2 regions of the Telmatobacter bradus genome follow, and region 1 is predicted to be linked to the other one. Evidence: predicted binding sites of a transcription regulator. Region 1 holds the regulator's gene; the other holds the start of a gene.
What was found. The regulator LexA, encoded in region 1, represses DNA repair genes until DNA is damaged. The targets are predictions, from matches to a motif close to CANTTCGCTTTTTATTCGC.
Positions count from the first base shown of each region.

Region 1 (12,112 bases):
GCAGATTCGGGAGCGGGTCCGCCAAAATCTGGCCGTGCTTGACGCAGAGCTGAAGCGGAAGCCCGAGGCGCAACGGCTGGTGGCCGACGGAGGTTGGTATGCCGTGGTGCGCGTCCCTGCCATTGAGCTCGACGAAGAGCGGGTTCTGCGGCTTCTGGAGCAGGGCGTCTGGGTGCATCCAGGCTACTTTTTCGGGATGGCGGAGTCGGGTTGGCTGGTGGTAAGCCTGCTGGGCCCTGTTGAGGAATTTGTAACGGGGGCGAAACTTTTAGTTAACGGAATCTAAACGAATCAAGCGAGTAACATGACGCGGAGACTCCTTCAAGGGATACTTGAAGGAGTCTCCGTAAGTAGTTGATCATTAGAGGTGTCTAAAGATTAAAGATTGTTCCGGACAGATAAGGGTTTTGGCGCCGTTCACGTCCGATGCTCGTCGTGGGGCCGTGCCCACAGATGACCCGGGTTGCATCGGGCAGGGGCAAAAGCTGCTTGCGGATCGACTCCAGCAACTGGGCTGAATTGCCGCCGGGCAGGTCGGTGCGGCCAACGCTGCCAGCAAACAGCGTATCGCCTGCAATCAGCAACTCCTCCTTGACCAGATAAAAGCAGACGCCGCCCTGGGTGTGCCCGGGTGTGAAGAGCACCGTGACGGGCAGGGCATCTGTTCCGACGTTCTGGCCATGGGTCAGAAAGAAGTCGGGTGGTTCGATTGCGGGCGGGGTCATGCCCATCCAGGCGGCTTGCTGGGGCGCTGCCTCCAACAGGGGCAGATCGTTTTCATTCAAATAGATGGGAGCGCCGGTCAGTTTTTTCAGCGCTGCGGCCGCGCCCACATGATCCAGATGAGCGTGGGTGAGTAGGATCTGTTTCACGGCAAGCTTGTGGCTTTCCAGACGTTGATGGATGCGCCGGGCCTCATCGCCGGGATCGAAGACCAGCGCTTCACCGGATTTTTCATCGCCAAGAATTGTGCAGTTTGCGCCCAGAGGGCCAACGGGAAACGAATCAAGAATCATGGACTGATTGTAGAGAGAAGAGTAGAAAAGACAAGGTAAAGAAAAAGATTTCCAGTTCGCTTTTTATTCGCTATAATGCGCCCATGGCTGTTACCCGTCGTCAAAAAGAGATTCTGGACTTTCTTTCCTCCTTTGTGGAGCGGAATGGCTATTCGCCTTCGTTTGAGGAGATTGCGCGGGGCATGGGGTTGAAGAGCCTGGCCACTGTGCACAAGCACATTACCAACCTGGAAAAGAAGGGCATGCTGGACCGCGTGCACAACCGCAGCCGGTCCATTGACCTTCTGCCGCCTGGAGCGCAGACGCGTTCCAGCGCCTGTCTGCCGCTGGCGGGCAAGATCGCGGCTGGGCTGCCGGTGGAGGCCACCGAGATTCCGGAAACCATCTCGCTGCACGACGTGGTGGGGAACCGCGACGTTTTTGCCCTCGAAGTGCGGGGCGACTCCATGCGCGACGAGCACATTATCAACGGCGATTATGTGTTGGTGGAGCGCACGCGTACGGCCCGGCACGGTGAGATTGTGGTGGCGCTGGTGCACGGGGCCGAAACCACGCTCAAACGCTACTTTCCGGAAGGCGCGCTAGTGCGCCTGCAACCAGCCAACTCCGAGATGGACCCCATCTACGTGCCGGCCACGCATGTGGCAATTCAGGGCCGGGTGCTGGGCGTACTGCGCAAATATAAATAGCTTGCGGCCTGCCCTCCATCGCTCTATCAGGCTGCGGAAAAGCTCACCCCAGAGTAGATTCGTCTTTGCGGAGGGAGCAGGGGCCTTTAGGCCCCTGAAGTATGGCGGTATCGAATACCGCCTTTAGACACGGTTTTTTTCGTATCCTGCCCACTTTGGAGGCCGAGCGATGAAAAGACATCCGGGGCTGAAGCCCGCCCATTTTGCCGTTTTTTTGCGGGGGTTATAGCAAATTCAGAATTGCTGTAGAGGGAGTTGATGAGGCAAAGTGCCGTTTTCTCAAAAAAACGGCACCTTGCAGACTCTTTCAGACTGCACGGTTATTCTGAATTTGCTCTAAAACCCCCGCCTCCCTCCGCCACGAGTTTTCCCGCAGCCTTTAAAGCTGTGCCCATTCAAAGTCCTCGGCCCAAATTCCAAAGCGAACCCTTACTTGTTTTTCTGGCCCAGCGACTGATAGATTGCGGTGGTTTGTGGCGAAGGTTCAATGCCCAGGTGGTAGCGCAACTGTTCCCGGCATTCCAGATAGGTGCGGGCGGCGTTGCTGTGGCTCCCCAGTCGGCATTGGCAGAGCATGATGCGGCGATAGAACTCTTCCCCGAGTCTATCGAGGGCGATTCCTTGTTGGTAGGCTTCGATCGCGGCTTCAAAGTCCGCCTTTTCTTCGCAGAGTTTCCCCAGGGCCAGCAGAGCGTGCAGCAATTCCTCGTTCAGTTGGCTGCGAAAGACCTGAATGCTGTCAAAGCCCTGATCTACCGGTAGAAAGACGTTCTTGGCCAGCCGCAGTGCACGCTGAAAGGACGGGGCGTTGTACCGTATCTGGCCGGCGTGAACTGCCTGCAACTGCTGGCGCAGGGCTAGACTGTCGACCCAGCAGATGCGTGGGTTTAAAGAGAGCTTGCGGCCACGGTAGAGAACGCAGGAATCGGTTTCCAGCAGACGGCGCAGGCGGCCGAGGTTGGTTTCAAAGGATTTGTGCGCCAGGTCGCCGTCGGCGTCGGGCCACAGTTGGTCGCTGAGCTGCTCTTCGGGAACGTTTACACCGCCCTGTGCAATCAGCAGCTTCAGCATCTCGAGCGGTTTTTTCTGTTCTTTTCCCGAAAAGGCGAGCGGCGCGCCATCGAGTAGAATCTCAAAGCTGCCCATGGTGTAGATTTTGATCGCATACGGCCAGTTTGCCGTAATGAATGCCACGTTGCCGGGTTGCGCAACCGGAGGATCCAGCGAGAGTTTGCGGACCAGGAGGCGCGAGTATTCCGGTTCAATGTCCTCCTCAAGCGCATGCGCCAGCAGAAACTGCATCATCTGCGGAAGATAAAACTCCAGGTGTACATAGTGGTAGGCACGGGCCAACTCCAGAGCGCGGCGCAAGCAGGCTATGCCTTCGGCTTCATGCTTTTGCTGCAGATAAATCCAGGCCTTGATCAGGGAAATATTCCATTCAAGCACCGTACTTTGCATGGAAATTGCCAGGTAACTACCCGATTGCAGATGGTTGAATGCCTGATCTGGTTGGTCGAGCTGAAAGAGGGTGATGCCCATGCCGATATGCCACAGGGCGCGAATGTAGGGCGCTCCGATGTGCTCTACCAGAGGGGCGGCCATCTGCATATGTTGGTGGGCGCGCTGGGGTTGGCCCTCCAGCAAGGCCATCCATACTGCAGTGCTGTAGTAGCAGGTTTGATTTAGAAGATGCGTCGGACCGACCAGGGTGCCGGCCTGCTGCTCAAAAGTAATCGTGGCCTGCTGCAGATCTCCGGAGGCAAGGCTGATGGCTGTCAGAAAGTTCCAGAGCAGGGAATCGAATACGTGCACCCCGCTTTCCGTGGCGATCTGCTGAGCATCCTGGAGTGATTTCTTCCCTTGTTCATATTCGGCAGTGTAATACGCCTGAATGCCGACCATCAGCAGAATGCGGATCTGTATCAGGGCCGGAAGTTTGTGGCTGCGCATTTCAGTGAGCGCGTTTTCTATCAGGGCCACGTTTTTTTGGTATTCGCCCTTCCAAAGGTAAAACAGGATCAGGTTGAAGATGGTATTGACCTTCAATTCGATCGAGGGCGTTTCTTCCTGCAGTTTCTGGATTCTCTCCAGCCAGAATTCAATGCGCCATGTCTGGTCGGTGCGCACCAGAGCAAGAGCGGTCAGAAGGGAAGAAATGACAGTTCTTTCTGTCTCTTTGTCGGGAAACGAGAGGCCGTCTCCCAGATGCTGTTCAAAGAAATCCAGGCAGCCGAGCAGCGAGCGCCACTTGTCGAGGCTATAGGTGTAGGCGTCCACCAGACCTGCCCAGGCAAGAAAAGTTCCTTTGCGATCCTTCAGCGCGGAAAACTGTTGCAGCGCTTTGTCCATCTGCTGGCAGGCAAGCGGAATATTCAAAGGAAAGGAGCACATGCCGCGCCAGTACGTTAGCCATGGATCGTCAGAATCGCCCTCGGGCAGCGCCTTCAGCCATTCCTGAAGGATATGATTTCTGCCCTGTTGCAGTAATTGCGCCGCATGGGTACGGATCAGACGGGTCAGTTCCTGCGTCGCCCCGGTTTCTCCGTAGAGCCGAGCCGCGTCTTCGTAATGATGATGCTCTTCAAGCAGTTGACCTGCCTGGCGGCGCAGCTCATTGAACTCGGCCGCAGGCAGTTGGGAGCTCAAGCTGTTGAGCAGAAACTCCCGCAGCAGAGGGTGGAACTGAAATTCAGTGTTGCTGCCGGAGAGCTTTTTGGTGAACAGATTGTTGCGGCAGAAGGCGTTAAGTAGTTGACGCGACTGCGGATATTGGGTAAGTTTTTCCACCACAGGAAGGTAGATGATCGGCAATACGGCGGCCCGGAGAAGAAAAAGCTTTACATCCTCCCCCAGGGCCTGAAAGATCTCTCCGGCAAAGTAATCGAAGATCGAGTCGCAGTTCAGCTCCGGAGCCTCGGAGGGACGAACCGGGGTCAGGCTCTCCAACAACAAGGTCATGCCAGCCGCCCAGCCATGGGTGCGTTCGTAAATCTGCTCAATGGTTGCGTCTTGCAGATGAGGTTGCAGAGTTTCAACCAGAGCAGAGGCTTCCTGATGGGTAAAGCGGAGGTCCTCATCGTCCAAACGAACAATCTGTCCGTTGGCTAGCAGGCGGATCAGGGGCGCTGGTGGTTCCTCGCGGCTGAGAACCAGCATCCGCGCCCGGCCTTGCAGGCCTTCCAGGGCGAAGCTGAGCAGTGAATGCAACTGCGCATTGGCTGGCAAGTCCTGATAGTTGTCGAGAACAATGACCCCGGGGGCGGTCCTGCCCCGCTGCATGGTCTGGTTTTCGGGCAGGAAGAAGCTGCTGAGCTGCTCAAAAAAACGTCTCGTAAATGTTGTGACGCCAGCAAGATATTCCGGCTGGAGCAGGGGAAGTGAGGCCGCGCGGCCATTGAAGTTCTGGCGCGCGGCCTGCTTGATGTAATAGAAGAAAGAGGATGGATAAGAGTCTTCCTGGTCGCAGTTGTACCAGAGAAAAGAGGCCTGAGTGGAATGTAAATACTCTACGGCAAGGGTGGTTTTTCCCGATCCAGCCTGAGCGGAAATCCAGGTCATCGGTTTGGAGGCTGCTTGGTCCAGCAAAAGGTGAAGACGTGGGCGCGGCGCAATTTCACCCGCCTTCGGCGAAGCGATCTTGGCATGGAACGGCTGATCGACTTTGCGCCGGACTGGTTTCTTCTCCATGGCCGGGAGCGAAACCCTATGTTCGGATATCGAATACAGTTTTTTCATATACTATGGTCTGTTCATCGTCAAGAAAGTAGATAAAGTTGCGCTCTTTTGAGAAGGGCAGTACGCGGATCTGCAGCTTTTTGTGGATTTTATCAATATGCGGTAAATAAATTACAGGTAATCACTTTTACAGGTATTGCAAGTAACATATCGTTGAATCGTGTAGCCGCACGACAGGAAAAGCATGATTTTGTGTAGCGATAATGGTGCAATCCTATTTCAGAATCATTGCTTCCGCAAGAAATGGTTACTACTGGTGAATGTACTTAAGAAAATATGTTCTGTAGAAGAATAGTACAGCTTTCCGGGGGAGGGAAAGGTGAATATGAATGCTTACACAGAGGACGAGGTGCTCTATAATTATATGTGCAGTATAAGCCCATCTATTTATTTTTAATGGATGACCTCGTCCTCTGCTCGTGAGGGATACTCTTCTGTCTTCAGTGCTGTGCTACTCTTGCACCGTTCCCGAAGGGCCTAGTTTCGATAGGCCTTACGGGGTAGGACAGGCCCTCACTGAGTCCACAATAGCAATCAAAACAAAAATGGCTGCCTACAGATGCTCCACTTGGTATCGCATTGCGGGACGGACCTAAAGTAATTTTAAGCGTTGACGACGCTGGTTTTGTAGCCGGGATTAGATGCGAAAAAGCCCCCCAGGTTGCTTCCGGCGGGCTTTTTCTGGTACGTATTTTTACTTCAATTCATCTTGCTTTGGTGTGGTGCAGCCAGAATAGTACCCTCCTGCAGCAGCATATGCATCAAATCACGTGCAATACGCGGGTCAGGATCCATCGACAGGCTGGTCAGCGAGCGGCCCAAAAGGCATTCTGCACCAACCCCGGACTTGGTCAGAAGAGCCTGATTGACGCGCAGAATCTTGCCGGCGTTGTCCAGTTGGGCCATGGCCATGGGGGCGCTGTCGAAGCCTGGTTTTTCATCCTGTACCTCGCCAAGTGCTTGATGACGCAGGCGTTCGGAGGCATCGCGCACCATGAAGACAATGCCGCGGGGTTTGCCCTCGGCGTCTTCGGAGACGTTCATGGAAAGGTCCACCGGCAGATCGGCCAGATTCTCGGTTTGGAACTTCCAACCGAAGACCTCCGATGTTGTCTCGTTGAAGTCGGTAAGGTTACTTACCTCCTGCCCCTGATCGTTTTTTAACCGTAGAACTTTGGTGAATGGTTTTCCGTGGACCTGCCGCAGGGTGGTTCCGCTCAGGTTTTCGAGCGCGGCATTCATGAACTGTACCTTGCCGTCCATACTGGTGAGCAGCAGGCCGTCGCGGATGGTGTCCACGGCGGCCACCATCTCAGAGCGCACTTCGCGCTCGCGGGCGTCGTTACGCGCTTTGTGCAGCGCAACCTGCAGAGTGGCAAGCAGTTCCTTGCCGCGGATGGGCTTGGTCAGGTAGCCATAGGGCCTTTGGCGGGCGGCGCGGGCAACGGTGTTCTTGTCGCTGAAGGCCGTAACAAAAATTCCCGCTACGTCGAACCACTGACGCAGAATTTTTGCTGTCTGGATGCCATCCATACTTCCGGCAATGTTGATGTCAAGGAGTGCGAGCTCCGGGCCGTTTTTTTCCGCGGCCATCAAGGCTTCTTCGGCGTTTTCGGCAATCCCGACAACCTGGTAGCCAGCCTCTTCCATCTGCTGACGCAGGTCCATAGCGACAATGGGTTCGTCTTCGACAATCAGAATTTTGGTTTGCTGCATGGGGGGAAGTCCTCCGTCTGTGTCGCGGTCATGGCCGTCTCTACCGAACTGGAGAGCTTGCAGAGCAGGTCTGTGCTGCTTGTGTTATCGGATGAGACAGAGGGGATGAGATTACCACGGGAATGGAAGGCAAAGTTCACATGCCGTTTAGGAACATGCGAAGTGCTATTTTCCTTTCCTGGGAGTGGAGGTTGGTTTTATGCAAAAGATCGGTGCGGTGTGTCTTTTTAAAACAGATTCCGGGCGATAGATTAGAACAGAGCAGCGTGCGTTTGGCTGGATGTTGCTGCTGCTGTGAGCAATTGCCTCGCATGTTTCCGGACCTGATTGCTGATTCTGGTCTTCAGTCGTCTTGAATCTTGTAGCAGGCGGCAAGGCGCGTGCTATACTCCTGTCGATCATCAAAATGATGCGGCTAAGTATCTGAAAGAGAAGCTGTATGAGAAGAAGGAAGGTCCGTTGCAGAGGCTCGGGTTCTGCGTCTGCATGGAACCTCCTCATTGGTGCTCGGATTGTGGCTTTCTTCCTCCGTTCTTACGTTTTTTCGGTAAAGGTTTTAACTTGTCGGGGAGTGTGTTTCTTGGCCCGGAGGTTCAACCTGAAGAATGGGAGAGCGTGCCTGCCAGCGCGGGGACAGATGGACGATCTTGAACTTCGGTTCCGGTTCGCAGCGAGCCTTTGTCCGTTATGGTGTGGCGTTGTTGCTGGCCCTGGCCGCGCAGCTTTGTCGGGTTTTCCTGCATCATCCTGATTCTGTTCCCTTTACAACCTATTATCCGTTTATAGTGCTGGCGGCCTGGTATGGCGGCCTGGGCCCGGGGGTGCTCTGCACCGTTCTGTGCGCGCTGGAGACGGATTATTTTTCGTTGCACCCCTTCGGATCTTTCACGATTACCAATCCCGATTACATGCTGGGCATCGTCCTTTTCATGCTGACCGGCATGAGTGCCAGCGTTCTATTTGAACAGCTGCGCCGGGCGCGCAATGCGGAGCGGAAGCTGCGCCAGAAGGAAGAGCGCCTGCATGCGCATCTGCAGGCCATCGTGGACTTCTCGGACGATGCGATGGTGATGCGCACCAGTGATGGCACCATTACCAGCTGGAATCGCGCCGCCGAACTTATGTTCGGCTATACGGCGCAGGAGGCCATTGGCCGGAGTTTTTTCATGCTGGTCCCGCCGGAAGAACTGCTGAAAGAGCAGGCGATTCTAAACCGGATCCAGAACGGCGGCATGCAGCGTAACCGCCAGGCAATTCGCATGCATAAGGATGGAACCCGGCTGGCGACGTTGGTTAGCGCCGCGCATATTCGCGATGCCCAGGGATGCGAGTTGGGGATTGTCGGCATTGCGCGCGACATCAGCGAACTGAAGAGTGTGGAAGCCGAATATGCCCGGCAGGCCAAGGAACTGGCGGCGCAAAAGAAGATGATGGAGAGCGTCATTACCTATTCTCCAGTTGCAAAGGCACTTGTGCGCGGCAAAGATTTCGTTTACTACCTGGCGAATCCGGCCTATGAGCAGATGCAGCCTGGCGTGCAGGTGGTAGGGCATTCGGTGCAGGAGCTCTGGGCGGAGTCGTCGGCTGAGATCATGGAGCTTTTCAGGCAGGTTCTGGAGACGAATCAACCCGCACATCTGAAGATGGTGCGCCGTCTTGTGCCGCAGGCTGACGGGAAAGAAAGCAAGGCGATCTGGGTGGATATTTCTTATGTCCCAGTGAAAGGGATTCGAGAGCCCGATGAGACGGATCTGTTGATTGTGCTCAACGACATGACGGCAGTGAAGCATAGTGAGGATGAGCTGCGGGAAAACGATGAACGCACGCGTCTGTTGATTGAGCATGCGCCGGCGGCTCTGGCGATGTTCGACACCGGGATGTGTTATCTGCAGTGCAGCCAGCGTTGGAAGACTGATTATGGTCTGGAGGGGCAGAATCTTTCCGGACGCAGTCATTACGAGGTGTTCCCGGAAGCCTCCGACGAATGGAAAGCCGTGCACAAGCAGGGTTTGCAGGGTGAGGTGGTGCGTTCGGAGGGGGAGATCTTCCGGCGTGCCGACGGCCATGAGCAATGGATTCGCTGGGAGGTGCGTCCGTGGCGCAAGGGCGATGGCGAGGTGGGGGGAATTGTCATCTTCAGCGAAGACATTACCATCCGCAAACATTTTGAAGACGAGATGCTGCGTTTGAACGAGGTTCTGGAAGATCGGGTGAAGACGCGCACGGCGCAGCTGGAGAACAGCAACCGCGAACTGGAGAGCTTTGCCTATTCGGTTTCGCATGACCTGCGCGCGCCTTTGCGCGGCATTGATGGCTGGACGCAGGCGCTGTGGGAGGATTACGGAGAAAAGCTCGATGCCCAGGCGCGCAAGTATCTGGACCGGGTGCGCTCCGAAGCGCAGCGCATGGGCCATCTGATCGACGATCTGCTGCATCTGTCGCGGGTGACGCGTCAGCCGGTAAAGCTGGGGCGCGTTGACCTGACGTCGCTGGTAAATATGGTGGCTGAGCGCATCCACGAAGAAAGACTGGAGCAGAGGATTCGCTTTGTGATTGAACCCGGCATGCTGGTGATGGGCGATGAGCGCCTGCTGGAGATTGTGTTGACGAATCTGCTTGGCAATGCGGCCAAGTTCTCCAGCAAAAAAGAGGAATCGGTGATTGAATTCGGGCTCGATCCCAAGGACCATATGCGGCGGACGTTCTTTGTCCGCGATAACGGCGCGGGTTTTGACATGAACTATGCCGGACAGTTATTTGCTCCATTTCAGCGGCTTCACTCCGCTGCGGAGTTTCCGGGAACAGGGATTGGATTGGCGACCGTGCAGCGCATTGTGCTCAAGCATGGCGGTACGATCCGGGCTGAAGCAGAGCCGGGAGTGGGAGCGACCTTCATCTTTACGCTCGGGGGGGCGGAATGCGAAAACATATGAAAACTGTGCTCTTGGTTGAAGACAATGAGAGCGATGTGGATTTAACCAGACGTGCCTTGCAGAAGGGACACATCGAAGACGAACTGGTGGTGGCCGAGGACGGGCAGATTGCGCTGGAGTATCTGCTGGGAATTGGTGCGTACCATGGGCGGGACGTGAACAAGACGCCGGCGGTGGTGTTGCTGGACCTGAAGCTGCCGCGTATCTCCGGGCTGGAGGTGCTCAAGCGCATCCGGCAGGAGGAGCGGATCAAGCATCTGCCGGTGGTGGTGCTGACCACGTCGAGCGAATCGGCCGATCTGACGAGCTGCTACAGACTGGGCGCCAACAGCTATCTGCGCAAACCAGTCGATTTTACCGAGTTCAGCGAATCCGTGAACAAGATCTGTTTCTACTGGTTGAAACTCAATCGTCATCCATATGAGGCCTGAGTTATGAGGCGCAGGATACGTCTGCTACAGGTGGAAGATTCGGAAAGCGATGCTTTACTGATTGAGCGTACGCTGAGCCGGTCGGGCTATGAGGTGGACGCTCTGCGGGTGGAAACCGAAAAACAGATGCGTGCGGCGCTCGAAGAACGGGGTTGGGATCTGGTGATTGCTGACTACTGTTTGCCCCTGTTCAGTGCTCCGGCGGCTCTGCGCGTGCTGCAGGAGTCACGCCTGGACTTGCCGTTTCTGGTGGTTTCCGGTGCCATGGGTGAGGATGTGGCCGTGAGCATGATGAAGGCCGGCGCGCATGACTACATGCTCAAGGACCGCATGGAGCGCCTGTCGCCCGCCGTGGAGCGGGAGCTGCAGGATGCGGATTTACGGCGCGAACACCGGGAAGCAGACAGCAAATTGCGCGAGGTTGGATCGGAGTTGGAGACAATCTACGCGCATGCGCCGGTGCTGATGTTCGTGATCGGCGATGACCTGTGCGTTCAGAAGATGAACGTGGCTGCGGAGCAGTTCTCGGGCGTTGCCATGGAGCATTGCAGTGGGCGGAAGGTTTGTGACCTGATTCGTTGCAGAAACGATGCGAGATTTCTGGTTGAAAAGACCAATGCCGATCGATGCGAGGATTGCATCTTCCGCCATGCCATGCTCGATACGTTTTCTACCGGAGTGCGCCATGAAGCGGTTGAAGTCTGGAGCGCTGCCGATGGCTCCACGCATGGGCGGGAAGAGTGCTTGCTTCTATCGATTGGTCTGATGCCCGAGCAGGAGCGGCGGCAGGCACTGGTTTGTGCGCAGAATGTGACTCAGTTGAAGAGCACGGTGGCGTCGCTCGAAGCGGCACTGGCGGAAAAGGCGGTGCTCTTCAAGGAAGTGCATCACCGGGTGAAGAACAACCTGCAGATCATCGCTTCCTTGCTGGCCATGAAGGCCCGTATGAAAAAGGAGCAGGTGAGCATCAATGATCTGAAGGAATGCGAGCATCGTGTGGCCGCCATGGCCTTGATTCACGAGCAGCTCTACAGCCAGAAGGATGTGAATTCGATTGATTATGCCGACTACGTGCGGCAGTTTGTGCCCGCGTTGGTGGCGGCCTACGATAAACAGGACGGCCTGACACTCACGCTCGATCTGAAGCCTGCGCTGCTCACCATCGATCAGTCGATTCCCTGTGGCCTGATTCTGAATGAGCTGATTACCAATGCCATCAAGTATGCCTATCCCGAGGGCGAAGGCGAGATTGCCGTGCGCTTGTGGAACGAGGACGATCAGGTCTTTCTGCAGGTGGCCGACAAGGGTGTGGGCATGCCGCCCGATGTGCTGGAGCATCAGGGACAATCGCTGGGTATGCAACTGATTCCCATGCTGAGCAAGCAACTGCGCGGCCAAGTGGAGTATGCGCCGGGCCCCGGAACCACGGTGACCATCTCATTTCCACGAGTGTTGTAGATTGAGTCTGTCATCCTGAGCGACCGCAGGGAGTCGAAGGATCTGCGGCTGCTTTTTGCGACTTATGCCACGAACTTCGGAGACCGCATAAAGTTGTAGCTTGGGTTCGTGCTTTCCCGGGTCCCAGAGTC
Region 1 covers NZ_CP184532.1:2,111,882-2,123,993, forward strand. Annotated here, with positions in the region: gene ACOBR2_RS08970 (pyridoxal phosphate-dependent aminotransferase) at 1-286, shown strand, start outside; gene ACOBR2_RS08975 (MBL fold metallo-hydrolase) at 372-1,016, opposite strand; gene lexA (transcriptional repressor LexA) at 1,100-1,705, shown strand; gene ACOBR2_RS08985 (BTAD domain-containing putative transcriptional regulator) at 2,135-5,395, opposite strand; gene ACOBR2_RS08990 (response regulator) at 6,143-7,159, opposite strand; gene ACOBR2_RS08995 (PAS domain S-box protein) at 7,765-10,092, shown strand; gene ACOBR2_RS09000 (response regulator) at 10,089-10,523, shown strand; gene ACOBR2_RS09005 (sensor histidine kinase) at 10,527-11,981, shown strand.

Region 2 (12,112 bases), 2.1 Mb from region 1:
CCCACACCACGGGCAAAGAGCTGGGTGTCTTCAAAAATAGGGGTACGAATCTCGCCAAAGTGGTAGCGGGCAAAGACCGAACGGGCCGTGGCCTCAATGCGGTTCCAGAGCTCGGTTTCGGGGGGCAGCAGATCGCGCGTTCCGCGCACGGCTTTCAGGGTGCTCATAACCTTTTAGTCTAAATGGAGGGACGGCTTCCGGGAGAGGCAAAAGCGGGAGTTCCGGCAGGGTGCCTAAACAAGAACTGCCCAAATTTTGAGTTTTCTTGGGTATAAATGGGTATGCACGCGGCTTCGTGTGCGGAGGTACTTCCATGATGTTTCATGTGGTCCTGACCAACGACGAAGACGGTTGGATTGTGGCGGAATGTCCCGCCCTGCCCGGCTGCGTTTCGTAAGGGAAGACGGAACAGGAAGCCTTGCTGAATATTCAGGAAGCGATCAAAGGCTGGTTGTGGGCGGAAGATCAGAAAGCCTCGGAGAATCTTGGCGCGGGGAAGCTTCCTTCAGGGGCATGAATGCTCCCGCTCCCTCCCCGCTGCGGGCAACATCGCAGGGCTTACAGCCGGGGCGCACGGCCGCGCTGATCCTGCAGGGTGCTGAGGGGGCGGAAGTCGGACTGGCGGAAGAGCTGTTTGTGAAAAATCAGCGCCGCCGCTCCGCGCAGGCGGGCGACTTCGCCATCCAGAGTGGCCAGCAACTCGGGCGTTTGCGGACGGAAGGATTTGGCGATCAGCTGGCTTTCAAGCAGTGGCTTGATCCTTTGCCACAGTGCCGTGCAGTCGCCCACGATCAGCACTGCCTCCGGGGCCAGACCGGCAGAAAGAATCGTCAGGCCGTGGGCCAGGGAGTGCATCATGCGGTCGATGGAGCGCAACGCGTCCAGATCTTCCTTCAAGGCCAGATCTAGCAGTTGCTCAAAGCTGGTCAGATTGCTGTCGGGCACAATCTCCTTGTAGTAGCGCAGGCCGGCACGGTTGCTGGCAAACACCTCCCAGCAGCCGAAATTGCCGCAGCCACAGCGCGGGCCGCCTTCCATCAGCGGCATATGGCCGAATTCGCCAGCCATGCCGTTGCGTCCACGCAGGACGCGGCCATCCACCAGCAGACCGGTGCCAATGCCATCGGAGATGGAAACCGAAATCACATTCTGGGCCTCGCCCAGCTTGCCAAACCAGCGCTCGCCATACAGACCAGCGTTGGCGGCGTTGTCCATCTCCACCGGTTCGCCAAAGACCCTGACCAGTTCGCCGTACAGATCCACCCGCATCCACGGCGCATTGGGCGAAAACAGCAGCTGGTGGGTCTTCTGGTCCACACGGCCAGAAACGCTGACGCCCACCCCGTCAAACAGCAGGCTGGAAGCACGTTTGCGCAGCGCGCGGGCAACTTCCACGATCCTTTGCACCGCCAGGCTGGTTCCTTCCGGCGCACCCTCCTGCGCGGGCATGGCGATGGCTTCGCGTTCCAGCATTTTGCCGTTGATGTCGACCAGCGCCAGATTGGCCAGTGTAGGCCGCAGATCAATGGCCAGCACCACATGGCGCTCGTTGAGCATGACGAAGGTGGGCCGGCGGCCGCGGGGCAGGCGGCCCTGCGCTCCGGCTACCACCCAGCCCTCGTCGATCAGTTGTCCGATGATGACCGAGACGGTGCTGGGCTGCAGACCGCTGATGCGGGCCAGATCGGCACGGCTGACGGGCTGATTGCGGTGTATCGCCTGCAGAAGAAGATCCCGGTTGATCTCACGGGCGGTTTCGCTGGAAGCTACGTTGCTGTGGCGACTGGCGGAGGGCATATTTTTGCGCCTTTCATTTAAATTCAATCATTTCCAGCACTTGATGCCGGGTCCGGAGACTGCGCGGGTGCTCTGTGCGGCCTGTTTTCTGGCGCGAAAATGCAGACCTGCCCAGAGGACACATCCACTTTGAAAACTTGAGGATGCAGAAACAATATACCGAAGAAATGGGCCCAGGAGTGCCTTTCCACGCCCGAATGTGCAAGGAATGGGACGGCTCCTTTGGGATCCACGTAGCAATTTATATTGAAAAATCGGGATCAATCATGGAAGGAGGGGAAATGCAGTACTCCCCTGCGGTTGAGGGAAGGGAAATCTGCCTGCCGCAAGGTCCTTCAAGAAAGTGAAGCAATCTATCCTGCTCGCCCTACACTCAATGGCGATTGAACAGATCGTCCTCATCTTTGTGGGAACAGTCGGAGCACTTCAGGCAGCACGCCAGCAAAATGGTAATTCCTACGGTGACCAGCACCGAGAGCGCGCTTGCGTTAACCATGGACCATTGAAAAAGATGTTTCATGGTGTCACTCCCTTTCCATATTAATTAGACACTACTTACAAATTGTTAGACGAGAAAAGCGTGTAACAGATAGAGCGATTACTCCCATGAACACCATCGCGGGAAAAAAGTTCCATTTTTATCGATCTTTCTTGCCATAGAGAGAAGATAAGGCGAAAATAATCTTGACATGGAGAAGCCTTTCCCCAACCCGGCTGATCCCGACGAATTCTCCGGCGAAGTTGAAGAGGAGACGGCGGGGCTTGATGGGCTGACTTTTGCCGCGTCGCCTCTCCCGCAACCCGTACTTGACGTGCCGTATGTGAACTGGCTCTTTGTCGATCTGAACTCCTACTTTGCCTCGGTGGAGCAGGACGACCGGCCCGAGTTGCGGGGCCGTCCGGTGGGCGTGGTGCCCATGATGGCCGACTCCACCTGCTGCATTGCCGCCAGCTATGAGGCCAAGGCCTACGGCGTAAAAACCGGAACCCTGGTGGGCGACGCCAAAAAGATGTGCCCAGGGATGGTGTTTGTGGAGGCGCGACACGAAATCTATGTGAAGTACCACCACCGCATCGTCGAGGTGGTGGAAAGCTGCGTCCCGGTTTCGGCCGTCTGCTCCATCGACGAGATGGCCTGCCGACTGATTGGCCGGGAACGTCCCCTGCAGGCGGCTTTGGCTCTGGGCCAGAAGGTGAAGAAGAAGATTCTGGACGAGGTGGGGCCGATGATGCGCAGTTCGGTGGGACTGGCCCCCAACCGCTATCTGGCCAAGGTGGCCAGCGACATGGAAAAGCCCGACGGGTTGGTGGCGCTGACCCAGGATCTGCTGCCCACAGCCCTGCGCACGCTCGCCTTGCGTGATCTGCCCGGCATTGGCCGCCGCATGGAGCAGCGGCTGAACGAAAAGGGCATTCGCAGTATGGATGACCTGCTCTCACTGGCCAGTGACCGGGCGGGCGAGGTGTGGGGATCGGTGCTGGGCGAACGGCTTTGGCACTGGCTGCAGGGCGAAGACTTTGAGATGGCCGAAACCAGCCACATGAAGTCGCTCAGCCATCAGCATGTGCTGGCTCCCGAGATGCGCAATCCGGAGAAGGCTTGGGCGGTTGCACACAAACTGTTGCATAAAGCCGCCATGCGCCTGCGCACGAATCATCTGTGGGCTTCCAGCATTGGGTTGGCGATTGGCTTTGCCGTACCGCGTTCGATGAATCAGCCGGTCAGCCGCTACGGCGTGCCCACGCGCGGCTGGAAGAGCGATCTGCGCCTGAGCGAGTGCCGCGACAACGCCACCTTGATCGCTGCTCTCACCCGGCTCTGGCAGCAGCAGCCTACCGGCGCGGAATATGCACATCCTTACTTCATTGGCGTGCATCTGGGCGGACTGGTTCCGGACCATCTGCACACGCTCAATCTTTTTGAGGGGAGCGAGGAGGAGCAGAACCGTGCCAAATTACTGCAGACAATGGATGCGCTGAACCAGAAGTACGGCCTGAGCACGCTGGCTCCGGCCACCATGTTGGAAGCCTTCCGGGCCGCGCCTACGCGCATAGCTTTTCACAGTATTCCGGATCTGTTTTGAACGTTTTTCTGCGGCTTCTTCCCGCATGGCGAAAGCAGGGGTGCTTTGGCGCTACGAGGAGTAAAAATTCATGATCGCGGCCAAAGCTCTCAAATGCATTGGGATACAGCGACGGTTCTCCCAAAATGAGACGTGCGAGGAATGCCTTGCACCTTTTCGACGCATCGTGAATCCAATTTATGTCATCCTAGAGATGATCCTGAGTGCGGTGCTGGGTTCCCAGACGCACTTTTCACCGGAGCCTTTCTCTTCCCCGACAAGAGAGTGCATAATCCGGCCACAATGACACAAAATTTGGAGAAACCTGTTGTCTGAGCAGCAAACATCTGCGCGGACCGTGGAGCGGCGGATGGATAATCCGAATGTAGCAGTGTCCGCGCCCTGGAAACCGAGAGTAAATCCGTGGTTGATTGCCGCGACAGTGGCTTTGAGCGCCTTCATGGAGGTGCTCGATACATCCATTGCCAACGTGGCTCTGCCTCACATTGCCGGTTCGCTGGCCGCCAGTTCCGATGAAGGAACCTGGGTGCTGACCAGCTATCTGGTTTCGAACGCCATTGTGCTGCCTTTGGGTGGCTGGGCTTCGAGCGTGATGGGGCGCCGCAACTTCTTTGTTTTTTGCATTGTTATTTTTACAGTTGCCAGCTTTCTGTGTGGCGCGGCTCCCTCGTTGCCGCTTTTGCTCCTTTTCCGCGTGATTCAGGGCGCGGGTGGCGGCGGTATGCAGCCCATGGCGCAGGCCATCATGGCGGACAGCTTTGAACCGCAAAAGCGCGGTCAGGCCTTTGCTGTGTATGGTCTGGTGACGGTGCTTGCGCCTTCCATCGGACCTACGCTGGGTGGCTGGATTACCGACAACTTCAGCTGGCGCTGGATCTTCTTCATCAACATTCCGATCGGTATTGTGGCCTTCTTCCTGGTCATGCGCCTGGTTGAGGATCCGCCGTGGATCAAACCCGACCGTTCCCGCCTGCGCAATATGGACTTCATGGGTCTGGGCTTCCTGACCCTGGCCATGGGCGGACTGCAGATCATGCTCGACAAGGGCGAGGAAAATGACTGGTTCTCATCGCCTTTCATCTGCACCTTTGGCGCGCTCTTCGTGGTTGGCATTGTTGGCCTGATCGTATGGGAGTGGCGGCGCAAGGATCCGCTGATGAACCTGAAGCTCTTCCGCTTCAAGAACTTTGCCATCTGTTGCTTCCTGATGATGCTGGTGGGCGGACTGCTGAACGCCAACACCGTGCTGCAGCCACAGTTCATGCAGGGGCTGCTGGGCTGGACGGCCACCAGTGCCGGTATGGCATTGACCGCAGGTGGTGTGGTGCTGGTCTTCGTGATGCCCTTTGCCGGTTTCGCGGTGGGCAAGTTCTCGGCCCGTTCGCTCACGCTGTTCGGCTTCTCTCTGCTGGCTTTGGGCTTCTATGTCGCGGCCCATGTGACTTCGCTGGATATGACCTTCCAGCAGGCCTCGTGGTTGCGCGTCCTTATGCTGATGCCGGTGCCCTTTTGCTTTATTTCCATTACCACGGCGGCCTATGTGGGCATGCCTAAGGAAGAGAGCAACCAGGTTTCCGGCCTGATCAACTTCGCTCGTAACATCGGCGGCAGCATCCTGATTGCCATTACCGGCGCTCAGGTGACCAGCCGCGCCATGCACCACGAAATGTTGCTGCAGAATTCGATGCAACCCGGTACGCTGGCCTACTCCCAGCATATGCAGACCATGACCGGCTTCTTCTCCAGCCACTTTGGTTCGGCCAACGGAGCAGGAATGGCGCTGGCCAGCATCTATCAGCAGCTCAACCTGCAGGCCACAACCCAGGCCTATGTGGATGTGTACATGGAGCTGACCTACATGTCGCTGTTCATGGTGGCGTTGGCCTTCCTGCTTAGCAAGAACAAGCCCGGCGCGGGCACCGAGTCCGCTGCTGTTCACTAAACACTACGCAAAACCGCAAAGGCCGCAATGCTGCATTCGGGCATTGCGGCCTTTTGCTTTTTCGCCTCGTCCTGCTCGCATCGTCTAAGTGGGCGGGTGTATCGTCAAATTCGTATGAGCACTGCGATTGCTGTTCCCCGTCCGGCACCCGATGCCGAAGAATTGTATCGCCGCTGGATCCAGTTCCTCGACGACGAATTTACCCGCCACCAGTCGGCTGAACGCCGCTCCGAGATCGTGCGAGACCAGCTTTATCAGCTCTATCTGGGGCGGCCGCACGCACCGCGCTCCAGCGTAACGCTTACCTCCGAGCTGCCTTCCACGGTTCTCGAACTCTCGCTTGATCCCAACAACAGCACGCTCGACGCCGAGTCCTTCTCCGGTCTCGATCAAAATCTTTACCAACCGCGCAAGCCTCTGCTCTGGTTCTGGAAGATGTTCGACCGCTCGCCGATCGGGCTGAATTTGTGGCTGGGTGTGCGCTTCCGCGCCATGCTGGGCCGCCACATCTTTGCCGCCATCGGCAAAGGGGTCAAGTTCCACCATGCCGTGGAACTGACGGTGGGCTACAACCTGAATGTGGGCGATGGAGTGGTTGTTCGCCAGGGAGTGCTGCTGAATGATCGCGGCGGTATCAGCATTGGTGCCGGAGCCATTGTCGGCTCATATGCCCGGGTCTTTTCCCATGTGCACGATACTGAAAATTACGAGCGGGTAACCAACAGGCCTACCTATATTGGTGCCGGGGCCCGCGTTGCCAGCCACTATGCCGTTATGGGGGGCGAGCAGGTGCCGGAAGGCGTCACGCTTGGCCACTTTCCCATGGATGAGCATCTGTAAAAAACGCGAGGAGCCATGATAGAGCGACCCAGCCCGCGCCACGCCTTCTGCCTTCTGCTGCTGTTCTTTGCGGCGGCAGCCAGCCATGCACAACTGCCCGCGCCTCGACCGCAGATTGACCCTGCCCTGCAGGCCAAGGCCGATGCCGGCGATGCAACTGCCCAGATTGCCGTGGGCGAGGCCTGGGCCACCGCTCCCGGCAAGGCGCAGGATTGCAAACAGGCCGCCGACTGGTACCGGAAAGCCGGTGCCAGCATCGACGGAGCACTGCATCTGGCCATCCTCTATCGTGATGGCTGCAAGACGCTGCTGCGCGATATGGCCCAGGCCGCGCAATGGTACAAACAGGCCGCCGCGCAGGGCGATGTGAGCGCCCAGGGCACGCTTGGCTCGCTCTACTTCATGGGGCAGGGTGTTCCGCAGGATTACAACGAGGCTTACTTCTGGCTGGATCTGGCCGCCCGCAGCCCGGGGCCCAAGCAGCAGCAGTACGCCAGCAACCGCCAGCTGGTGGGTACGCACATCACCACCGACGACGTGGAAGCCGCCAAGGATCGCGTGGAAACTTGGCTGGCGACTCATCCGCACAAGTGAGACAGCCTTCAGCTCTCAGCTTTCAGCGCATCGTACAAACCGAAGCTTCATGGACTTTTCTACGTCGCAGCGAAAAAACCGCACCGTAGGCGCAGCGCAGTTTAGCCCCATCTTTCAAGGTGGGGCTAAACTGTCTACTCGGTTTCCACCGTGCTGAGTGCGGGGCTGGAGGCGGCCTCTTCGCGCAGGGCCTTGAAGGCGCGGTAGCCGAATGAGCCCATGTACCAGCCGTCCAGATACTTGAAGGGCCATTCGCCGGTGGTGTAGTGGCCGCTCGGCAGCAGGTGGGCCTCGTAGTTCAAACCTATCCGCTCAAAAGCCTCCACCACCTTCAGCGAGTACTCGTAGGGGAAGGTCAGATCGTAGCGGGCGTAGATCACGCCCACACGTTTCTGCGCTCCACCGGCTTCCGGGCTACCGATGCGGTCGTAATAGCTGATGGGGCTGATGGCCGACCACAGTTCGCGAATGCGGTCCTGAGTGAGTCCGGCCGTCACCAGCGCTTCGCGGATGTGGCGAGTGCTTTGCCCACTCCACACCACGTCGCCAAAGGCGGTGGAGGCGTAGTTGAAGATGTTCACGCGGATGCGCTTGTCGTGGGCGCTGGCCAGAAAGGCATAGCAGGAGCCCAGGCTGGTGCCCAGCACGCCAAATTGCTCATACCCCTGCGACTCCAGCCAGTCCAGGCAGCAGCGCAGGTCCACCACGGCCTGCCGACAGGCGGAAAGCGTGCGGCCGACGTTGGAACTGGTCGCGTAATCGCTGCGTTCCAGCTCCGCCGGGCGGCGAATGTCGTGGTAGGGCATGGAAAGCCGCAAGGCGGAAATACCCAGCTTGTTGAAGATCGTGGCCACCGCGTTGTGGCCCAGCCCATCGCTGTTCCACTGCGGAAGAATCACGATGGCCTGCTTGGGCCGTTTGGGATCCTTGTGCTCGGCCGGAAACCAGCGTGCGCAGACCAGATTATTCTCCGGGTAGGGCGTCGGCTCGGGCGAGGTAAAGCGCAGAAAAATAGCCTTTTGCAGCGTGCCGTCGGCAGCAGCCTGCTTCATGGCCGCGTCCTGGGCCAGCGTCTCGGGGCGCACGTTGGTCGGATACAGCTCCGGGTAGCGCTCTTCCAGCCGGAAGTCGGTCGGAGTTTCGTAGCCGAAGAAGTCTTCGCTGTGCTCGATCAGGGCGTGGTTGATGCGCACCAGTGCCGCTTCGGCCTTCACCGGATCCTGCTGGTCGGCCTCGCTGGGCACAAGCTCACCGAGCCCATGCTTCTGCAAAAACGGGACGATCCATTCAAAGCCCCATTCGAGCGGACGCACGATGCGGTTCTCATCCCGCGTCGTCAGCCGCGTCTCCCAGTCATACATCCAGCGTGCGTACCATTGCTTGATCATCGGTCTGTTTTCAGTGTATCAGCGGGGTTTTCACGGTGTTTAGAGCAAAATGCCGGTTGAAGGCAGCGTTTCTGCAAGCTGCGACTGCACCCATGCGCTTACTTGTTGAAAGGCCGCGGGCGTGTTGCCGAAGTCCTCGATCCAGCACACCTCCGGCTCGCGGCGGAACCAAGTGAGCTGGCGTTTGGCGTAATTGCGATGGCCTTGCTGGGCAAGCGTAATGGCCTCGGCCTCGCTCGTTTGTCCGTCGAGGGCCATCAACGCTTGACGGTAGCCCAAAGCGTCTAGCGCCTTCACTCGCCCGTAGTGTTCCAGCAAACCCTGCGTCTCCGCGATCAGGCCATCTGCAAACATCTGGGCGCAGCGCAGGTTCAGTCGTTCATAAAGCGCCTGTCGCGGCGGGTTCAGGCCGATGCGCAGCAGCCGGAAGCCGGTCAGCGGGTCTTTCTTCTCGTCGCCCATGCTCTGCGACATGGGCTGCCGCGTGGCCAGACAGACTTCAATGGCGCGGATCAGCTTGGGCTCGTCGTTGGGGTGAATCCGCCCGGCGCTCACCGGGTCGAGCTTTTTCAGAATCCGGTGCAGCCATGCATCGGGGTGCTTTTGGGCGGATTTTTTCAGCCGTTCGCGCAATCCGTCGTGGCGCTGGGGGCCGTCGAAAAGGCCGTCGGTGAGCGCTCGCAGATAAAGCCCGGTTCCGCCGGTGACGATGGGCAGATGCTGGCGGGCGGCCACCTCCCGCAGGGCGTCACGGGCGTCGCGCGAGTAGGCTCCGGCGGTATAGGGCTGGTCGGGGTCGGCCACATCGATCAGATGATGGGGCAGGCGGGCGCGTTCTGCAAGCGATGGCTTGGCCGAGCCCAGTTCCATACCGCGATAGACGGCTACTGAGTCGCAGCTGACGATTTCGCCCCGGAAGCGCTCGCCCAGCGCCAGCGAGAGAGCGGTTTTGCCGCTGCCCGTGGGGCCAAGCAGAAGGAGGACAAGAGGATCGGTCGGGTTGGCTTCTGGCGTCATGATAGTGCTGCGGAGTTCCTTGGGGCTCTACTATTTATTGTGCAGGATCAGAGATGCGGGCAGGAAGTTTTCGTGCTTCCCCTGCCAGGTGTCCAGGCATCCATTTTCAGGCTCACAGCCGATAAGATCGCAGGCAGGCCTGAATTTTTGAGGAGCGGCAGAATGAACGTTGGAATCATTGGAACGGGCGCCATCGCCGGAAAGCATGCGGTTGCGTACAAGAACATTGGCTACACAATCACGGCCTGCACCAACCGCACTGAATCAACGGGTCGCAACTTCGCGCTGGAGCAGGGCGCTGAATTTGTGGCCACGGTTGAGGAAGTGGCGGCTCGTGCCGACGTGGACTTCCTCGACGTTTGCACCTTTCCTGCCTATCGTCTGGAGGCCGTCGAGCTGGCGGCAAAGTACGGCAAACACGTGCTGGTGCAGAAGCCGATGGCCATTGATCTGGCCACGGCTGAGGCCATGATCCGCACGGCGCACAAGGCAGGCATTCAGTTGGGTGTGGTCAGCCAGCACCGCTGGGACGATTCCACGCTCTTTCTGAAGAAGGCCATCGCCGACGGGCGGCTAGGCAAGATTCTGCAAGCAGACGCATACGTGAAGTGGTACCGCAGCCCGGAGTATTACGCCCGGCCGATCAAGGGCAGCTGGGCGGTGGAGGGTGGCGGCGCGCTGATCAATCAGGCGGTGCATCAGGTGGATGTGTTGCTCTATCTGCTGGGTCCGGCGGCGGAGGTTTTCGGCTTCTGGCAAAAGGGCGCTTTGCACAAGATCGAGAGCGAGGACTGTCTAAGCGCTTTGGTGCGTTACGGCTCGGGTGCGTCCGGCGTTCTGCAGGCCTCAACGGCGCTGTGGCCGGGCTACCCGGAGCGGATCGAGATTCATGGCACCAAGGGTTCGGCCATCGTTACCGGCGACCAGTTGACGGCTTGGGACGTGCAGGACGACGCGGGTGAAGCTGCGCCGGTGGCCAGCCTGTCGAAGTCGGGAGCCGCTGATCCGCTGGCTATCTCCACGGTGCCATTTGAGCGGCAGCTGGCGGAGTTTGGCGCGGCCTGCAAGGCGGGTCGCGCTCCTGCCTGCTCGGGCCTGGAGGGCTACCGCGCTCTGCAACTGGTCCGGGGCGTTTACCAGAGCTGCGCCGAGGGCGTGAAGGTGATGCTTGCCGAACCGACGTTCGCATAGGTCGGAGGCAAAAGAAGGAAAAGAAAAAGCAGAGGCCGAAGCCTCTGCTTTTTCTTCTGCACGATTCCGCCAGAAATCAGTGCAATCCTCCCTGCGGAGAAATCTGGAGCAAAATCCGGAAAGGTAGCCCCAGAGAATTCGTGCAAGGTTGCCATTCCCTGTCGGTCACGGCAACTGTGCGCCTATGGCTTCAGGGGCAGCATCCCGGATTTTGCTCTAGGCCAGCTTCAGAGCGGCCGTTCCCTTGCGACGGGGAATGAATTTTTTACTGCGCCAGGCGATGGAGAGCTTTTCGCGGTTGAGCAGTTTGCGAATCTGCTCGCGGGCGTGTTCGGCCCATGCGCCCTGCGCGTCCAGTCGCAGATAGGACTGCCAGTGGCGCAATGCATTGCGCGGGCTGCCTTTGCGTTCGTAGGCCATGGCCAGGTTGTAGTGCGCGTCGGCGTAGTAGGGGGCCAGAGCCACGGCCTTTTTGTAGGCGTCGATGGACTCGTCCATGCGTTCCAGCTCGTCCAGCACATTGCCCAGATCGAAGAAGGCCAGCACGTAGCTGGGGTCGGCCTCGGTGGCCATGCGGTAGTACTTTTCGGCCTTCTCGTACTCGCGCATGTGGAAGTGAATGGTGCCCAGATTGATGGCTGCCGGCGCATAGTGCGGGTCCAGTGAAAGAATCTCTTCGTAAAGCTCAACGGCACGCAGGTTCTGGCCGTTTTCTTCAGCCTCGACGGCGGCCAGAAAACGGTCCTGAATGAGCAGCGTGGGCGTGGCGGCGTGGGGCAGGGGCGCGGTCTGGGCTTCTACGGAGCCATCCTGATCCACGCGCTCAAAGTCAAAGAGCAGCTGGCGGCGGATGGGGTCCACGATGGATCCGTGATGGCGAAAGAGCAGGCGTGCGCCTGCATGCACCACGGCGGATTCCAGCAATGGATTGCTCATGCCCGAGACGGCCTGCATGGCGCTGACGGAAGCGCGGATGGAAGCGGAGGAAACGTCCTCTTCGTGCAGCTCGCGCAGGGTGCGCAGCTGGCCCATCTCCTGAAAGCTGTAAGTTTCTTTGGGCGCTACAAGGCCGACGCGCTCCCAGGCATGCAACTGCCGAGCGCTGATTCCAAAGATGCGAAGAACATCCTGACGGCTGTAGTTTGTCACCCTTTGAATACTCCCTCAGACCTTTATCTCTTGCTGCTGGCTGAGAACCATCGCCTACTGCCGACAAGCCACGAACTCCGGTCATTGACCGGGCAGGACGCTTGAAGTTG
Region 2 covers NZ_CP184532.1:4,984,413-4,996,524, forward strand. Annotated here, with positions in the region: gene hisS (histidine--tRNA ligase) at 1-167, opposite strand, end outside; gene ACOBR2_RS20790 (ROK family protein) at 559-1,797, opposite strand; gene ACOBR2_RS20795 (hypothetical protein) at 2,171-2,317, opposite strand; gene ACOBR2_RS20800 (DNA polymerase Y family protein) at 2,487-3,881, shown strand; gene ACOBR2_RS20805 (DHA2 family efflux MFS transporter permease subunit) at 4,231-5,823, shown strand; gene ACOBR2_RS20810 (acyltransferase) at 5,938-6,663, shown strand; gene ACOBR2_RS20815 (tetratricopeptide repeat protein) at 6,679-7,257, shown strand; gene ACOBR2_RS20820 (alpha/beta hydrolase family protein) at 7,392-8,645, opposite strand; gene miaA (tRNA (adenosine(37)-N6)-dimethylallyltransferase MiaA) at 8,685-9,662, opposite strand; gene ACOBR2_RS20830 (Gfo/Idh/MocA family protein) at 9,825-10,853, shown strand; gene ACOBR2_RS20835 (tetratricopeptide repeat protein) at 11,070-12,002, opposite strand.
Region 2: a site for LexA is predicted at 2,459-2,477, ahead of ACOBR2_RS20800 (DNA polymerase Y family protein). Genes of this name have one in related genera too.